4 regions of the Chitinophaga caseinilytica genome follow, and region 4 is predicted to be linked to each of the others. Evidence: riboswitches for the same ligand, from Rfam matches in the RefSeq annotation. Region 4 holds a riboswitch; each other region holds the start of a gene.
What was found. Region 4 has a riboswitch for cobalamin ahead of metE (5-methyltetrahydropteroyltriglutamate--homocysteine S-methyltransferase). Riboswitches for the same ligand answer to the same signal wherever they lie in the genome.

Region 1: another riboswitch for cobalamin. It lies ahead of WJU22_RS18370 (DUF5074 domain-containing protein); the one in region 4 lies ahead of metE (5-methyltetrahydropteroyltriglutamate--homocysteine S-methyltransferase).
Region 2: another riboswitch for cobalamin. It lies ahead of WJU22_RS11360 (ribonucleoside-diphosphate reductase small subunit); the one in region 4 lies ahead of metE (5-methyltetrahydropteroyltriglutamate--homocysteine S-methyltransferase).
Region 3: another riboswitch for cobalamin. It lies ahead of WJU22_RS07040 (TonB-dependent receptor plug domain-containing protein); the one in region 4 lies ahead of metE (5-methyltetrahydropteroyltriglutamate--homocysteine S-methyltransferase).

The regions. Positions count from the first base shown of each region.
Region 1 is NZ_CP150096.1:4,491,338-4,495,962, forward strand. Features, by position in the region: gene WJU22_RS18360 (acetyl-CoA hydrolase/transferase family protein) at 1-1,220, shown strand, start outside; gene WJU22_RS18365 (lysophospholipase) at 1,310-2,146, opposite strand; cobalamin riboswitch at 2,227-2,428, shown strand; gene WJU22_RS18370 (DUF5074 domain-containing protein) at 2,602-3,918, shown strand; partial or broken gene WJU22_RS18375 (TonB-dependent receptor) at 3,996-4,280, shown strand.
Region 2 is NZ_CP150096.1:2,703,477-2,708,101, reverse strand. Features, by position in the region: gene WJU22_RS11365 (RNA polymerase sigma-70 factor) at 1-475, opposite strand, end outside; cobalamin riboswitch at 1,420-1,621, shown strand; gene WJU22_RS11360 (ribonucleoside-diphosphate reductase small subunit) at 1,762-2,733, shown strand; gene WJU22_RS11355 (ribonucleoside-diphosphate reductase subunit alpha) at 2,796-4,625, shown strand, end outside.
Region 3 is NZ_CP150096.1:1,630,375-1,634,999, reverse strand. Features, by position in the region: gene WJU22_RS07050 (PLP-dependent aspartate aminotransferase family protein) at 1-69, opposite strand, end outside; gene WJU22_RS07045 (APC family permease) at 87-1,412, opposite strand; cobalamin riboswitch at 1,460-1,665, shown strand; gene WJU22_RS07040 (TonB-dependent receptor plug domain-containing protein) at 1,772-3,664, shown strand; gene WJU22_RS07035 (DUF6580 family putative transport protein) at 3,680-4,276, shown strand; gene WJU22_RS07030 (ABC transporter substrate-binding protein) at 4,340-4,625, shown strand, end outside.
Region 4 is NZ_CP150096.1:662,602-667,226, reverse strand. Features, by position in the region: gene WJU22_RS02840 (Y-family DNA polymerase) at 1-846, opposite strand, end outside; gene WJU22_RS02835 (hypothetical protein) at 890-1,108, opposite strand; gene WJU22_RS02830 (response regulator transcription factor) at 1,281-1,646, opposite strand; cobalamin riboswitch at 1,949-2,144, shown strand; gene metE (5-methyltetrahydropteroyltriglutamate--homocysteine S-methyltransferase) at 2,285-4,585, shown strand.

The DNA.
Region 1 (4,625 bases), 2.7 Mb from region 4:
TGCATGGCAGCGCCGCCACGCCGGAGCTGCTCGTACAGGCGCTGCAAAACCGCGCAGAAGCACTGAAAGATGTGGAACTGGTGAGCATCACCACGCTCGGCAACGTCAATTTCGACCAGCCGGCATGCAGAAAGGCTTTCTTCTTCAATTCCCTTTTCGTTTCGGCGGCAACGCGCGCCGTGTCTAACAGCGAGTCGGGCGATTACGTGCCGATCTTCCTCAGCGAAATCCCCCAACTTTTCTACCGCAACATTCTCCCGCTGGATGCGGCCTTCATACAGGTTTCTCCGCCGGATGCGCACGGGTACGTGAGCCTCGGCACTTCGGTAGACATCGCCCGCGCGGCGGTGGATACGGCGAAATACGTAGTGGCACAGGTAAACCCGAATATGCCGCGCACGCATGGCGACGGGTTCATCCATATCAGCCGGATCCACGCGCTGGTGTGGCACGAAGCCCCGCTGCCGGTGGTCGACTATTCTTCCGGGGCAACGCCCGCCGTGGAAGCGATCGGAAAACATGTGGCGGCGCTCATAGAAGACGGCGCCACCCTGCAACTGGGCATTGGCACCATTCCAGATATGGTGCTGCGCAACCTGGTGGGCCACAAAGACCTCGGCCTGCACACGGAAATGATGTCTGACGGCGTGATCCCGCTGATCGAAAGCGGTGTCATCAATAACGCGCGGAAAAAGATCAATACCGGGAAAACCGTGACGGCTTTCATGACGGGTACGGAAAGGCTGTACAAATTCGTGCACGACAATCCCTCCATCCGCGTCATGGACATCAGTTATGTGAACGATACCTCCATCATCCGCCGGAACCCCAAGGTGGCGGCGGTGAACAGCGCCATCGAAATCGATATTACGGGGCAGGTGTGCGCGGATTCCATCGGCACTTACCAGTATTCCGGGATTGGCGGGCAGATGGATTTCATCCGCGGCGCATCGCTGTCGGAAGGCGGCAAGCCCATCATCGCGCTGCCGTCTGTCACCAATAAGGGGATTTCCCGCATTACGCCGTTCCTCAAGGAAGGAGCGGGCGTGGTTACGACCCGCGGGCACATCCATTGGGTGGTGACGGAATACGGATCGGTGGACCTTTTCGGGAAGAACCTGAAACAACGCGCCAGGGCGCTCATCGGCCTCGCACACCCGGATCACCGGGAGGCGCTGGACCGTGCGTATTTCGACCGGTTCCTGAAGGGGAAGGGTTGATTATTTGAATTTTCCGATACAAATGATAAAAGGTGAAAACGGGCCACTATATCCGGTTTCACCTTTTTTTATTTACGAGGAATGGAATATTAATCCAGCGGATGTAATTGCACGGCGCTGAGCCAGCCTGCCATGAACTGGAAGATTTCCGGGCGCTGGGGCTCGTTGTGCATTTCGTGGTAGAGGCCGTCCCATTCTTTGTAGGTGATGAGTTTTTTCGGGGCCATTTCCGCGAACCGACGCGAGCCGTCTACGCTCGTGAAGCTATCGGCATTGCCGTGCATGAGCAGTGAAGGAATTTGAAGGCGATCGGCGTGACGGAGGCACCATAATCCATTGCTCACCAATATATGCATGAGGCGCAAACTGGCGAACGGGTGGCGCAGCGGATCGGATTCGAACTTCGCCACTTCGTTCGCATCGTGCGAAATCTTTTGGATATCGAGCGGGGTTTTGACGCGTAAATGGGGCAGGAGGGATGCGCCTGTTTTCAAAATACCCCGCAGGAATGCGTTGGGCTTTTGCGGGAGGAGGAGCGCGGGAGCGGAGATGACGGCGGCTTGCACGTCGGGTTGGCGGTGGAGAAGCAGGCCCGTCAGCAGCCCGCCGCCCATGGAATGCCCGTAAAGCACCATGGGCGCGGGGTGCGCGTCCCACGTAAATTGCAGGAACGCTTCGAGGTAATCGAAAATTTCCTCCAGCTTCAGCGTATCGCCGCGCTTGCCGTCGCTTTTGCCGTGGCCGTAATGATCGATCCCCGTTACCAGGTACCCTTCCTTATTGAAAAATTCCGCCAGCGGCGCGTAGCGCTCCACGTGCTCGCCGATGCCGTGGATCACGACCATCACGCGGTCGTAATGTTCCGGCTGCCACGTAATGCCGTGGAACCGCCGGCCGTTGAATTCCCAGTTGAAATCATGTTGCATACACTCTATTAACGGGCAACAGTCAAATTTGTTGGACGCCCCGATGATACGAATCATTTGTTTTATTCCCACCAACACCGTAGGTTTGCATCGCATTTGGTTGCAGACCCCTCACCAGGGGCGCGCATTAAAAGGGAATCCGGTGCAAAACCGGAGCTATCCCCGTAGCTGTAATCCTGCATTCGTATTTACCGGCATCACTGCATGCCACTTTCCAAAAGAAGGGAAGGCAAGCCGGTAAAGCAGGAGAGCCAGAAGACCTGCCTCATGTATTTACCATTCAACGCTTTCGGGTGAAAAGCCAGGGATGTAAAGCCTTTTACCAGGTATTTATATTCTCATTCGTATAACCCTCCATGCGCGTTGGGATCGTCCCGCGTCATGCACTTGCAAATATGTTTGCGGGTATGATGCGTGCTTCCCGGATGGTTGTTTCAAAACAAATAAACCAACATATGAAACAACATGTACGCATTCTGCTCGGCCTCGCCTTCATGGCTACCGTAGCTGCCTGTAACAAATCGGACGATGTAAGGCCCTCCGGCCCCAAAGTCCACATCGCCAAACCGGAACAAACCATCGCCGTTGGCCAGGAGCTCGAGCTTAAGCCCGAGTTCACGCAGGACGCGGGGATTTCCTTCCGCTGGACACTCAACGGCGAGCCCGTAGGCGATAAGGCCACCTACACCTTCAAACCCCGCGCGCATGGCGACTATAAAATCACCTTCGCCGCTTCCACGCCCAACGGTAAAGACTCCGCGGTCTACAACATCACCGTGCTCGGGCAATACGCCAACGGCGTGCTCGTCCTCAACGAAGGCTGGTTCGGCACCCAATCCGGCAGCGTATGGTTCTACAAATACGGCGCGGATACGCTCGTGCCCTGGGTTTATCATGCCGTGAACCCCGGCAAAAACCTCGGTGGCGTAATGAACACCCTGCAATACGGCGCCATCCATAACGGCAAATTGTACATGGTCGTGAAAGCCGGCGGCCCGCTGGTGGTGACAGACGCTTCCACGCTCGTGGAAACCGGCCGCGTGGAAAACGCCGTTTCCGGCAAAGCGATGTCTTTCGTTGGGCTCGACGCTACGCGTGGCCTCATCGGGGCAGACGACGGTATTTATCCCATCAACCTCACGTCCCTCGCCATCGGCAGCAAAATTGCCGGTGTATCGGGCGCCATCGGCAACATGGTGAAATCCGGGAACTACGTGTTCGCACATAGCAATAACGACGGCATGATCGTGCTCAACGCCACCACGTATGCCGTGGCCGGCAAGCCTTTCAAGGCTACGGTCGGTTTTGTGACGGGCAAGAACGGGCGGATTTACGGCGCGAAGGATTCGCTCCTCATGTCCGTTCACCCCACCACCTTCGTGAAAGATTCCGTGAAAATGCCGTTCGCTTCGGTGAACCCCTTCGGCGCGTGGAGAAGCGTTCAGATGGCGTCTTCCACCGTCAACGACCACATTTTCATCATCCAGCCCGCCGCCAACTGGCAATACGGCACCAAATTATACCGGTATGTGGTGGGCAACGCCGCATCGCTGGCCGCGCCTTTCATCACCCTGCCCGCCGGTCAATACTTTTACGGCTCCGGCGTGAATTACGACCATCATACCGATGAGCTCGTGATCACGACGATCAATGGCCCGTATACCGGAAGCGAGAACCGCGTGCTGTTCTACAACGCACAAACCGGCGCTTTGAAGAAAACGATCCGATACGACGGATGGTACTTCCCTGCCATGACCGTTATTCAACCATAGCCATGAAATCCTACTGGAAAATCCGCTGTTCCGGAGCCTGCCTGCTGCTTGCAGGCAGTGCTTCCGCGCAGCAGGCCATGGATTCCGCGAAGGTCCGTGAGTTAAAGGAAGTCCACATCACCGCACCGCGGCCCGTCCGCGAGATTTCACCGGGGCAGACGCTGCAGGGCGCGGCTTTGCAAAAACTCGGCGCGCAATCGGTCGCCGATGCCATCCGGTTTTTCTCGGGTTTGCAGATCAAAGATTACGGAGGTGTGGGCGGCTTGAAAACGGTGGACGTCCGCGGGATGGGCACCAACCACACCGCAGTGTTTTACGACGGCATCCAGCTGGGGAATGCGCAGAACGGCCAGATCGACCTGGGCAAATTCTCCATGGAGAACATGCAGGCCGTATCGCTCTATAACGGACAAAAAAGCAATACGTTCCAACCCGCGAAAGACTACAGCGCCTCCGCCGCCATATATCTCACCCCGCTCCGTCCGGAATTCAAGCCGGGTGAGCGTTTCCACCTGAAAGGAACGGTGAAGGGGGGATCGTTCAGTCTGTTTAATCCATCCTTGCTGTATCATCGGAAACTGTCGGGCCGCGTAACGCTTTCGCTGAGCTCGGAATGGGTGCATGCCGGCGGTCAATACAAGTTCCGTTACCGGAAAGAGAACGGTTACGATACCACGGCCATGCGCAGGAACGGCGAAGTAGACGCC
Region 2 (4,625 bases), 2.0 Mb from region 4:
TAACGGTGTTGACGGAGATATCGAGGACTTCGGCCACTTCGCGGTACGACAGTCCGTCTTCCTTTACGAGCTTGAAAATGAGCCGGCAGCGGAGGGGCAGTCCGTTTACCGCTTGTTCTATCTGGCGGAGGTTTTCGCGGCTGATGAGGGATTCTTCCGGAGACACTACGCAGGGCATGAGGCCGGCGTGCTGGTCGTCGAGTTCTTCGTGGGGGAAAAGCGAGCGGGATTTGTGATTGAGGGCGGTGTTGCGGACGGCGGTGTAGAGGTAGGTCTGGAAGTATTGGATTTCCGGGAGGCGGGTGCGGTTCTGCCAGAGTTTCACGAACACATCGGCCACTACTTCTTCGGCTTCTTCGCGGGAGCGGACGAGCGCCGCGGCGAAATAAATGAGGCGGTCGCTGTAATGGGAAAAGAGCTGGCCGAAAGCCAACTGGTCACTGTTTTTCGCAATTCGGTCCAACAACTGCTCCATCCGCGGAATTTAACGTTATATGCAAGTTACGGGAGGAACCGACACGCTCGTGATACGATTTTCACATTGAAATCCTGTTTTTTAACCCAATCCCGCGAATGCGGCTGCTTCCTTCCTTATCCACATCTTTCCCGGCCGGGAATGATCGTACGTTTGGCAGGGGTATCCCTTACTTCCTGTTATGCACTGTTTTTATCCGCGGAAGGTTGGCGATGGTGGAAAAAGAGGAGCTTCCTTCCTTATCCACATCGTTCCCGGCCGGGAGCCATCGTACGTTTGGCAGGGGTATCCCTTACTTCCTGTCATGCACTGTTTTTATCCGCGGAAGGTTGGTGATTGGGGAATACGAAGGCATTCCCCTTACTTCCTGTCATGCATTGTTTTTATCCGCGTTTTTATTCACGAAAGGATGACGATGGTGGATAACGTAGGCATCCCTTACTTCCTGTTATCCACTGTTTTATCCATGGAAGGATGACGATGGTGGATAACGAAGGCATCCCTTTCCTCCTGTTATGCATTTTTTTATACATGGAAGGATGGCGATGGGGATAACGAAGGCACCCCTTTGCTCCTGTTATGCATGTTTTATCCGCGAAAGGAAGGCGATGGTGGATAACGACAGGCATTCCCTTACTTCCTGTTATGCGTTGTTACATTCTCAGAAGGACGGCGATGGGTGATAAAGAAGAAATGCTTTTTTCCATGAATGTGCAAATAATTGGGTTTCAGCGTCCGGATCGACATACATTTTAACTGTGCTAATATGTGCCAGAAAATCAACACATTGTGAGAAATCCTCATAACAAATACCTGCATTTATGTGTGTAAAAGCCCCGATCCGCCGCCCCTGCGGCATCTCCAAAGTTGTTGAGTTCTTTATCCACATATGGGGGTAACTTATGAATTTGTGCAGGGGGTTTGATCATTACATTTGCAGCAGTTCTTGACAACGATGTGCTGGCTTCCGGACGTGTCCGACGCGAGGAATTAAAAGGGAACCGTGTGCAAATCACGGGCAGACGCGCTACTGTAACCCCCTGTCAATGCCGGTTTCTACAATTTACGCCACTGTTCAGCGAAAGCGGGACGGGAAGGCCCCCGGCAAGGGATAGCCAGGAGACCTGCCAGCACTTCGGACAACGTCAAAACCTTCGCGATCCAAGGTATTGGCTGACGGCCCCCGCTACTTTCCTTACGAGGATGAGGGACCTTCGTCGCCCTTCGGATCACGTTCAATCACAAAACTGGCAACTAAAACTGGTTAACCATATAAAAAAACTTGTATGAATAACGAGAACGAGATATTACTGAAGGAAAACAAGGACAGGTTCGTACTCCTGCCTATCAACTACCCCGCTATCTGGGAACAGTACAAACGCCATGAAGCCAGCTTCTGGACGGCGGAAGAAATCGACCTGTCGGGCGACCTGGCAGACTGGGCCAAACTCAACGACGGCGAGCGCCACTTCATTTCCCACGTACTGGCATTCTTCGCCGCATCCGACGGCATCGTGAACGAAAACCTGGCCGTGAACTTCATGAGCGAAGTGCAGATCCCCGAGGCACGCTGCTTCTACGGGTTCCAGATCATGATGGAAAACATCCACTCCGAAACTTACGCCCTCCTCATCGATACTTATGTGAAAGACCCCGCCGAAAAGGACCGTCTTTTCCACGCCATCGAAACCGTACCGGCCGTGAAGAAAAAAGCCGAATGGGCCCTCCGCTGGATCGAGAATGGCACCTTCGCCCAACGCCTCGTAGCGTTCGCGGCGGTAGAAGGCATCTTCTTCTCCGGCTCTTTCTGCTCCATCTTCTGGCTGAAAAAACGCGGCCTCATGCCCGGCCTCACCTTCTCCAACGAGCTCATCTCCCGCGACGAAGGCCTCCACTGCGAATTCGCATGCCTCCTGTACTCCATGCTCGAAGGCAAGCTGAGCGAAAAAGAAGTACACGAGATCATCGCCGACGCCGTTACCATCGAGAAGGAATTCATCACCGAAGCACTGCCCGCAGCCCTCATCGGAATGAACGCCGACCTCATGAAACAATACATCGAGTTCGTGGCCGACCGCTGGCTCCAGGCTCTGGGCGCAAGCAAGCTCTTCAACGCCGCCAACCCCTTCGATTTCATGGAAATGATCTCGCTCCAGGGCAAAACCAACTTCTTCGAAAAACGCGTAGGCGATTACCAGAAAGCCGGCGTAATGGGCAGCAAGGAAACACAAACCTTCAGCCTCGACGAAGATTTCTAGTCAAAAAAACATAACCTCAATCTAGCCATATTCAATTTTTCACCCACTAAATTCATCACACTATGTTCGTTATAAAAAGAGACGGCAGAAAGGAAACTGTCAAGTTCGACAAGATTACGGCAAGGGTAGAGAAGCTGTGTTACGGACTGGCGCCGGAATACGTAGATTCAATAGATGTAGCGAAGAAAGTGATCCAGGGACTGTACGACGGTGTTACCACGAGCGAGCTGGACAACCTCGCCGCCGAAACCGCCGCCTCCCTGACGACCAAGCACCCGGACTATGCGCAGCTCGCTTCCCGCATCGCGGTGAGCAACCTGCATAAAAATACTTTGAAGTCGTTCTCCAAAACGATGAAGAAACTCTATGAATACGTTGACCCCAAAACCGGCAAAAACGCCGGTCTGCTGGGCGACGATGTTTGGGAGATCATCAAGGCGAATGCCGACATCCTCGATTCCACCATCATTTACGACCGCGATTTCGCGTTCGATTACTTCGGGTTCAAGACGCTGGAACGCTCTTACCTCCTGAAAGTGGACGGCAAGATCGCCGAGCGCCCGCAGCACATGTTCATGCGCGTAGCTGTCGGCATCCATAAAGAAGACATCGACTCCGCCATCAAAACGTACAACCTGATGAGCGAGCGCTGGTTCACACACGCCACCCCTACCCTGTTCAACGCCGGAACGCCGAAGCCCCAGATGAGCTCCTGCTTCCTGCTGACTATGAAGGGCGACAGCATCGACGGCATTTACGACACCCTGAAGCAGACCGCCAAGATCTCCCAGAGCGCAGGCGGCATCGGCCTCAGCATCCATAACATCCGCGCCACCGGCTCCTACATCAGCGGCACCAACGGTACCAGCAACGGCATCATCCCCATGCTGCGCGTGTTCAACGACACGGCCCGTTATGTAGACCAGGGAGGCGGCAAGCGCAAAGGCGCGTTCGCCATTTACCTGGAGCCCTGGCATGCCGACGTGTTCGAGTTCCTCGACCTCCGCAAAAACCACGGTAAGGAAGAAATGCGCGCCCGCGACCTCTTCTACGCCCTCTGGATGCCCGACCTGTTCATGAAACGTGTGGAAGAAAATGGCGACTGGAGCCTGTTCTGCCCCCACGAAGCACCCGGCCTGGCCGATTGCTGGGGCGAAGAATTCGAGAAACTGTACGAAAAATACGAGTCCGAAAACCGCGCCCGCAAAACCGTGAAAGCGCAGGACCTGTGGTTCGCCATCCTCGACGCTCAGATCGAGACCGGCACCCCGTACCTGCTGTACAAAGACTCCGCCAACCGCAAGTCTAACCAGCAGAACCTCGGCACCATCAAATCCTCCAACCTCTGCACCGAGATCATCGAATATACTTCCGAAGACGAAGTAGCCGTGTGCAACCTCGCCTCCCTGGCGCTGCCCCGGTTCGTGATCGACGGCAAGTTCGATCATCAGAAACTCTTCGACGTTACCTACCAGGCTACCATCAACCTGAACCGTATCATCGATCAGAACTATTACCCGGTTGAAGAAGCCCGCAACTCCAACCTCCGCCACCGCCCCATCGGCCTCGGCGTGCAGGGCCTGGCAGACACGTTCTTCCTCCTCCGCTATCCCTTCGAAAGCGAGCCGGCACAACAGCTGAACAAGGAAATCTTCGAAACGATCTACTTCGCTTCGCTGACCGCTTCCAAAGACCTCGCCACTACCGAAGGCAAATACGCTTCCTACGAAGGATCGCCCATTTCCAAAGGCATCCTGCAATACGATATGTGGAACGTGCAGCCGTCTGACCGTTGGGACTGGACCGGCCTGAAAGCCGAGATCAAAAAGCACGGTGTGCGCAACTCCCTGTTGCTGGCGCCCATGCCCACTGCATCTACTTCGCAGATCCTC
Region 3 (4,625 bases), 970 kb from region 4:
TGGTGCAATGGCATTGAAATACTGCTCCCGGTCTTCTCCCAGTTGGTTTATTATAAATGAAAGGTCCATATGTCAAACTGATAGCGCTAATTTCGCCGCCGTACGGCATAGCGCATGAAAAAATAAATGGGTAGTCCCGCTACAAACCAAAACATCCCTCCGAGCGCCTGGTTTAGATCTTTTATAAAAATATTGACGGTTACGAATAAATACACGGTGATGAAAATGGCGGGGACGACGGGGTAGAACTTCATTTTGTAGATGCCCGTTCCGTCGAGGTGCGCCGTTTTCTTCCGGAGCACAAATATCGTGGCTGCAGCTGAAGCAAGGCCAATTGAGTCAAAAAGCATGACATATTGGATAATATTGTCGAAGTTGCTGAGGAAATACAGCATGCCGACGATGAGCAGCGCAAAGGTGGTGAGCGCCACTTCCTGTACCTGGGTCTTGGAATTGACCCGTCTGAAAACACCCGGCAGCACGCCGTCTTCGGCCATCGCGTAATACATCCGGGGGTTAGACATGAGGTTGACGTTGGCGTATCCCAGCACCGACAAAAACAGCAGTACCGAAGTTACCTTGAAGCCATATTCCCCGAAAAACGCTTCGGCCATCCGGGCGGCCAGGGCTTCGGTGGTTTTCAGCTGCTCGAACCCGATCACTTTCACGTAGGCGTAATTGACCGTGAGGTACAGCAGCAAAATGATCCCGATCCCCAGCAGGATGGAGCGCGGCATGTTTTTCGACGGGTCGCGGACGTCTGACCCGAAGTTGATCGTTTGCTGATAACCGCCATAGGTGAAGAAAACCGGCACGAGCGCGGCCCCGAAGATGTACGCCCAGCTGTGCTCCGCCACCGAAACGGCCGCCACGGCCGGCGGTGCCACGTGGCTGCTGAAGGCCGCCAGGCAGAGCAGCAGCACGAGGGTCATTTTGAAAACCGTAAGCACGTTCTGCCAGCTGGCGCTCATGCGGATGCCGAGCATATTAATGATATACAGCACGATCACGGCCGTGATGGCGATGGTTTTACGCCCGCCTTCATGCTGCATCGATCCGGGAAGGATCACGGGGCCGATGTATTCCGCGCCCACGATGCAAACCGCCGCGATGGAAGCGGCGTTTGAAATGACGAGGGTCCAGTTGATCATGAAAGAATACGCGGGGTGGAAGCCGACCGACAGCACTTTATAAAACCCGCCTGCCACGGGGAACCGGGAGCCGATCTCGGCATAGGTGAGGGCGCCGCAGAGCGTGACGAGCCCTCCCAGCACCCAAACCATGTAGAATAATTGCGGCGTGCCCGTTTCGCGGGCCACGCTGACCGGCGTGCGAAATATTCCCATCCCGATGACCAGTCCGACAACGATCATGGTAAGGTCGAACGGCCCGAGTTTCGGTTTGATGCTCATGATATACAAGATAACCGATTAACGCTGTATTTACCAAAATATGCGTAGGTTTGCCGCCGGTACACGGTTGCCAGGTCCCTTTCCGGGGCCGGCATTAATAGGGAATCCGGTGAAAATCCGGAGCTATCCCCGTAGCTGTAAGCCCGCAATTAACGTTTTCCAGGACCCCAGCCACTGTTCCGGCACATCGGAACGGGAAGGCCTCCCGGGAAGCGGGCGAAGCCAGAAGACCTGCCGCATACCACTTTTTAATCCGCGCTTTCGGGTGAAAAGCGGAGGGCATATGCGGCATTGCTGCCATCATACGTACTTTTCAATTCTCCCCGGCGCCACTGATTTTTTTACAATCTATGGCCTACATGAAAAAAACACACCTGGTCCTGACCGCCGGCATCCTCGCCGCTGGGCACACCGCGCAGTCGCAAGACTCCACACAGGTTTCCCAACTCAACACGGTTGTGGTAACCGCTACCAAGTTCAACAAAAAACAATCCGAAACCGGTAAGGTGCTCACCATCATCGGGCCCCAGACCATCGGGCACAACATGGGCCGCACCGTGGCAGATGTGCTCAACGAGCAGGCCGGCATCGTGATCGGCGGGGCTTTCTCCAACCCCGGCAAAAACCGCGAAGTCTACTTCCGCGGCGCCACCTCCCAGTACACCACCATCCTCATGGACGGCATCCCCGTGGCGGATGCTACCGGGCTGACAGGGAACGCCATCGACCTGCGCTTCCTGCCCATCGACCAGGTAGAACGTATCGAGATCCTCCGGGGAACATCTACCACCCTGTACGGCTCGGATGCCATCGCCGGCGTGATCAACATCATCACCAAAAAAGGCGGCATCAAACCCGTTAATGTATACGGCGACCTGGTTTACGGCTCCAACCGCAGCCTCAAAGGCTCCGCAGGCCTTCGCGGCAAACAGGACAATGTAGACTACAACATCAGCTTCACCCACTTCACGACCGACGGTATTTCCGAAGCGGCAGATACGACCGGCACCGGCGATTTCGACCGCGACGGGTACTCATCCAACGGCCTCAACGCCACCGTCGGCATCCAGGCCACCGAAAACCTCCGCCTGCAGCCATTCCTGTTCTTCAGCGACTATAAAAGCAATTTCGACGGCGGATCGTTCGTGGACAGCAAGCTCAACAAGAATAAATCCAACGCGCTGCATTCCGGCATCCGTGCGCAATACGACCTTTCGAAAGGCGCCATCTTCGGGAATTTCGCGTACCAGAAAGTAACCCGCGACGATGAAACTGATTGGGGCAAGACCTTTACGGACGGGCGCGCCTATTACGGCGACCTGTACGGTCATTACGACATTACCAGCTGGTTCCAGGTGATGGCCGGCGCAGAATACCGGAAATCCGAGCTCACCGACACCGCCAATTTCAAGGACGTGAAATACCGCACCCGGGAGCAACATTCCATCAGTCCGTATGTGGCCCTGTTCCTCAAAAACCTGCATGGTTTCAACATGGAGCTCGGCGGGCGGTACACCCTGCACAGCCAGTTCGGCAACCAGTTCACCTACACCATCAACCCCAGCTACGTGTTTTCGGACAAGTTCAAAGTGTTCGCCAGCGTGGCTTCCGGGTTTAAAGCACCTACCCTCACTTCACTCTACAGCATTTACGGCAACAAAGACCTGAAAGCGGAAGATGCCGTGAGCTATGAAGCCGGTGCGCAGACGTTCCTGTTCAATAACAAGCTGGACCTTCGCGTGGTAGGCTTCCGCAGGAACATCAAGAACCAGATCTCCTACATCAACTACAAATACATCAACTACAACCAGCAGAAAGACAAAGGCGTGGAAGTGGAAGTGATCGCCCATCCCATCGAAAACCTGACCGTGAAAGGGTTTTACGCGTATGTAGACGGCGAAGTGACGACCGTTGGCGGTAGCGGAAAAGACACGACCTATTCCAACCTCATCCGCCGGCCCAACCATACCGGCCAGATCGAGATCGGGTTCCAGGCCACCAAAAAGCTGTTTGTCAGCACCACCGTAAAGCATACCGGCACCCGTAACGACCTGTTCTACAAATTCCCCCAGTCGGAATACGTGGCGCTGGACCCTTACACCATGTGGAACGCTTATGTGGAATACAACCTGGGCAAGGCACGCGTGTTCTTCAACGCAAATAATATCACCAATAACAAAAAATATTGGGAAATTTACGGCTACGCCACCCTCGGCTTCAACATGCAGAGCGGCGTATCTTTTTCATTCTGATTTAAAAACTGACGCATGTCCATCAAACAAATCCAACCGCGTTTCATCGTATTACTGCTTTTCATCGTAGCGGGCGGCGTGCTGCGCGTGCTTGCCGCAGGCCAGCTCACTCCTTTCTCCAACTTTTCCCCGCTGGGCGCCATGGCGCTTTTCGGCGGCGCGATGTTCGCCGATAAATGGAAGAGCTACCTGTTCCCTTTGCTGGCGCTTTTCCTCAGCGATGTGATCATGATGAAAACGGTGTATGCGGCGTATGCGGACGGTTTCCTGTTCGAAGGCTGGTACTGGAATTATATCGGCTTCGCCGCGATGGTGCTCATTGGCCAGCTGGTGATCCGCAATGTAAAGGTGCTCCCCGTTCTCGGCGCTTCCATCCTCGCAGCGATCGTGTACTGGCTGATCGTGGACTTCGGCACCTGGATGCGCCCTACCAGCATCGACATGACCACCGGCCTGCCCTTCAGCCGCGATTTCGCCGGCCTCATGAAGTGCTACGCCCTGGGCATCCCCTTCATCAAAAACACCCTGATCTCCAATGTCGTGTACAGCGGCATCTTTTTCGGCCTGTTCAGCTGGCTGGAAAACAGGGTCCCGGCGCTTTCCGCCCGATAATATCACGAAAAGGCCGGCCGCAAACCGGCCTTTTCCCTTTCCACCCAACCACCCGATCCTGATATGACCGCCAGTTCCTTCCTCCCCGCCGCTACGCAAATGATCTACGACATGGGCCTCCAGCACCTGCTCGACGGCATCACATTCGAATGCCCGACCGCCGCACTGGCCGAAAAGCAGAAAGTGGTCCGCTGTGTGCTCGAAGACAAACATTACAGCAGCGAGGAAATCGACCGGATATTCTCCGCTTCCAAAGCGCAGGGCAAAAGCCTCTATTACGTAGACGAACCGCTGCTGGCCTCCATCTCGCCCGACGTGATTTTCACGCAGGACGTGTGTGAAGTTTGCC
Region 4 (4,625 bases):
GCTGGCCCGCGAGCCCTGTGCCCGCAGCTTCTGCGCGGCCACGGCGGCGTAATTGGCGAGGGCTTCGCGGATATCGTCCTTTTCGGTGAGCAACTGCCCGAACGAGCGCGCCACGCACACCGCTTTTTTCGCCGGCGCCGATTCTTCCATCCCGATGCTCGGAATGCCGCGCAACTCATGCACCAGACGCAGGCCCTGAACGGTCAGTTCCCGCCGTGCAAAATCATCGGGCACGCGGGATAGGTCGAGCGCCGTGTGGAACCCTTTCTGGTGGAGCATGGCGGCGTATTGCGCACCGATGCCCCAGATGTCTTCCACTTGCGTGGCGGCGAGGACGGCCGTGGTTTTTTCGGGCGAGTCGAGGACGAGGAAGCCTTCGGGCAGTTTGGATTTTTTGACGGCGCGGTTGGCCATCTTGGCGAGGGTTTTGGTGGGCGCCACGCCAACGGAAACGGGTATCCCGACGTTGTGCAGCACGCCCGCGCGGATGGCCGCCGCCAGTGTAGCGGGGGAAGCATGGCCCGCGACATCGAGGAAGGCTTCGTCGATACTGTAGACCTCCATTTCCGGCACGAAGCCGGCGAGTACCTGCATCACGCGCTGCGACAGGCTGCCGTACAAGGTGTAATTCGAGGAGAAGACCGCGACCTGGTGCCGCTCCAGCATTTCTTCCATGAAGAAGGCCGGCGCGCCCATGCGGATGCCGAGGGCTTTGGCTTCTTCGGAACGGGAGATCACGCAGCCGTCGTTATTGCTGAGCACCACCACGGGCCGGTGAAGGACGGCGGGGTGGAAGAGCCTTTCGCAGCTTACGTAAAAATTATTGCAGTCAACCAGGGCGATCATAATGCTAAGTTCATTAGCAAATGTAGCTAAAAATATTGGCAAATCATCCGAAGTGCGCCACGATCGCATCGGCGATGCGGCCTACCAGCGCGGAATCTGGCGGAGTAGGGCCCTGGGAGATGGCGCGGAGGCTGTCTTCCTCGTCCAGCTCGAAGATCACCAGCCCGTCGCCCGTATCCACATGAAACGCCATGCCGTAGCCTTTCACGAAAGGCTTCACTTCGAAGCGGCGCTCGTCCACCGAAATGGTAAAAATATCCATGGGGCAAATATCCGCCTTTCCGGGTATAAATACCTGATGCCGGTTGGTACGGGGTGGATGATACAAATGAATGGGTGTATGAAGATGGAGTGGGGATTTCCTGACCGGCGCCGGTCACTTGCTGGGGGAGCCGTGACCGGAGGGCCGGGTGAGGAAAGAAAGAAGAGGCGCGTCAGTTCAACAGCGCCTGGATTTTTGTGGTCAACTCGAGTGGACTGAAAGGCCTTATAATGATTTCTTCCGCTTCCATGCCGAACCAGGAAGAAATACTGTCCATAACGAAATAGGCGGGCAGTATCATGATAACAGGCAAACTACGCCGCCCGCGCTGGGCGCGCAATTGCGCTGAAAGTTCATCTAAATGGGGGAAAGGCAGCTTCAGATCGGCGATCACCAGGTCGTAATCATACGAGCCCAATAACATAGCCGCTTCTTTTCCGTTGTATGCCAGATCTGCATGGTGTCCTTCCTTCTTAATGATCAGCTCTACTACATGGATCATTAACAAATCGTCTTCAATTACCAATATCCTTTTCATATACGAGTCGCTGTTACCCACTGCAGCGCAGGCATACGAAAGCCTGCCGCAAATAATACGGTACGTTTGGTACATGCTGCTAAAGTGGAAGTTTCAATAAAAATAGAGGCGAGTATACAGGTATACGTCTGAATCTTTTATATGGCTTTCCGGTAATATTCAATCTACTAGGTATAAGCCGGTCAGACCCATATTTGCACATACTGTGCCAAAGTTTTTATTGGTTAATGCGCATTAACAAGCCCGCTTGATAGGTTTTGAATGCGGACATTCCTATCTTTGGTCCCGAGTTCTTTACCCAATTCATATTTTCCATAGCGTGGTAGCCGGCGAAAGCCGGATTTAAAAAGGAACCGTGTGCAAATCACGGGCTGTCGCGCAACTGTAAGTAACTGCCAGAGTTACCGCCCAAGGCGTTCATTGTCCTGACCTGAACAGGATGAGAAGAACGGCGGTAATGTTACAAGCCAGGATACTTGCCCGCTATGAAAGATCTTGCTTTCGCGATTTGAAGCAATGGTCGGGACCGTCATGGGCAACATATGCCCCGCCGTTCCATGCCTACTCACATTTCCTGAAAGCGTACGAAAACCGTAAGGAGCATTAATCCACATTAATGTCTTAAAAACGTTTTTGCTATGCTGAAACACACCCTCGGCTACCCGCGCATGGGAGCCCAACGCCAGCTCAAAAAAGCTTGCGAAGCGTACTGGCAAGGCCGCATCGGCCGCCAGGAACTGACCGTCGCCGCTCAACGCCTCCAGGAAGAACAATGGCGGCTGCAACAAGCCGCAGGGATGGACCTCATCCCCTGCAACGATTTCAGTTACTATGATCATGTGCTCGACATGTCGCTGCTCGTCGGCGCCATCCCCGACCGGTACGCGCCCGTGGTCACAGACGTGCCGCAGAACACCGAAACCGATCTCGCATTCGCCATGGCACGCGGATGCCAGGAACATGGCCTCGATCTCACCGCCATGGAAATGACCAAGTGGTTCGACACGAACTATCATTACATCGTGCCGGAATTCCGGAAAGACCAGTCTTTCCGCCTCTTCTCCAACAAAGTGTTCAACGCCTTCGACGCAGCGAAGCACCAGCTCGCCGCCACACCGAAACCCGTGCTGATCGGCCCCGTTTCTTACCTGCTGCTCGGCAAGGAAAAAGAACCCGGGTTCCACCGCCTCAGCCTGCTGCCCCGGCTGCTCCCCGTTTATATCGAAGCCCTGCAACGCCTGCGCGACCGCGGTGCCGCCTGGGTGCAGCTGGACGAGCCCTTCCTCGCCACCGATCTCCCCGAAGGCGCGGCGGATGCTTACCATTACGCCTACACGGAGATTGCGAAACATTGCAAAGGCCTCCGCACCATGGTGACGACCTATTTCGAAGGGCTCCGCGACAATGCGGAACTGGCCGCCTCGCTGCCCGTGTGCTGCCTGCACATCGACCTGGTGCGCGACCCCGCGCAGCTGGAACAGCTCCTGCCGCTGCTGCCGCCGAAAATGTCGCTGTCGCTGGGCGTGATCGATGGAAGGAATATCTGGAAAAACGATTACCGCCGCTCGTTGCCATTCATTCAAAAAGCGGTCGGCCAGTTAGGGGAAGACCGGGTGATGATTGCTCCGTCGTGCTCCCTGTTGCACACGCCGGCCGACCTGGCGCTGGAAACGCAGCTCGATGAAGAACTGAAATCCTGGATGGCGTTCGCCAAACAGAAGCTGCAGGAAGTGGCGGAACTGGACAGGATATTCCATGGCGAGGCGGCCTTGCTGGCGGCCAACGAAGCGGCCATCGCCGCGAGGGGCGCATCCACACGCATCCACAAACCCGCCGTGAAAGCGCGCGTGGCCGCCATTTCGGAGCGCGATGCGCAGAGGGCTTCCGGCTTCGTGTATCGGCAAACATTGCAGCAGCAAAGGTTCGGGCTGCCGATGTACCCCACCACCACGATCGGTTCTTTCCCGCAAACGGCGGATATCCGCGCGCTGAGGGCCGCATTCAAAAAAGGCGATCTTACGCAAGCGCAATACGACGGATCGCTGGAATCCGCTACCCGGGAAACGGTGCGACTGCAGGAAGATATCGGGCTGGATGTGCTGGTGCATGGCGAATTCGAGCGGAACGACATGGTGGAATACTTCGGGGAAAAACTCGAAGGGTTCGCGTTCACGCAACATGGCTGGGTTCAGAGCTACGGCAGCCGTTGCGTAAAGCCACCGGTTATTTTCGGTGACGTGAGCCGCGAACAGGATATGACCGTTCGCTGGTCGGTGTTCGCGCAATCGTGCACCGCGCGGCCGATGAAAGGTATGCTGACCGGGCCGGTCACCATTTTGCAATGGTCTTTCGTCCGCGACGATCAGCCCCGTTCCGAAACCACGGCACAAATCGCCCTGGCGATCCGTGATGAAGTGGTGGCGCTGGAGCAGGCGGGGATCGGCATCATCCAGATCGACGAGCCCGCCATCCGGGAAGGTTTGCCCATCCGTAAGGCCGACCGGGAACAGTATCTCGACTGGGCCGTGCGCGCCTTCCGGGTTTCCGCGTCGGGCGTGCAGGACGGAACACAGATCCACACGCACATGTGCTACAGCGATTTCAACGACATCATCCGCCATATCGCGGAAATGGACGCAGACGTGATCACGATCGAAACGTCGCGGTCGCAAATGGAATTGCTGGAGGCTTTCGCGGATTTCAAATACCCGAACGAGATCGGGCCCGGGGTGTACGACATCCATTCGCCGCGGGTGCCGTCTATAGCCGAAATGGAATTCCTCCTGCGCAAAGCCGCCGAATACTTGCCGGCGCGCAACATCTGGGTGAACCCGGACTGCGGGCTGAAAACACGGAAGTGGCCCGAAACGGAAGCTGCGCTCCGCAATATGGTCGAAGCTGCGAAAGCGGTAAGGGCCGGTGTGAAGGAAACGATTTGACGATGATAAAAAAGAGCCGCGCTGGAAACAGCGCGGCCTT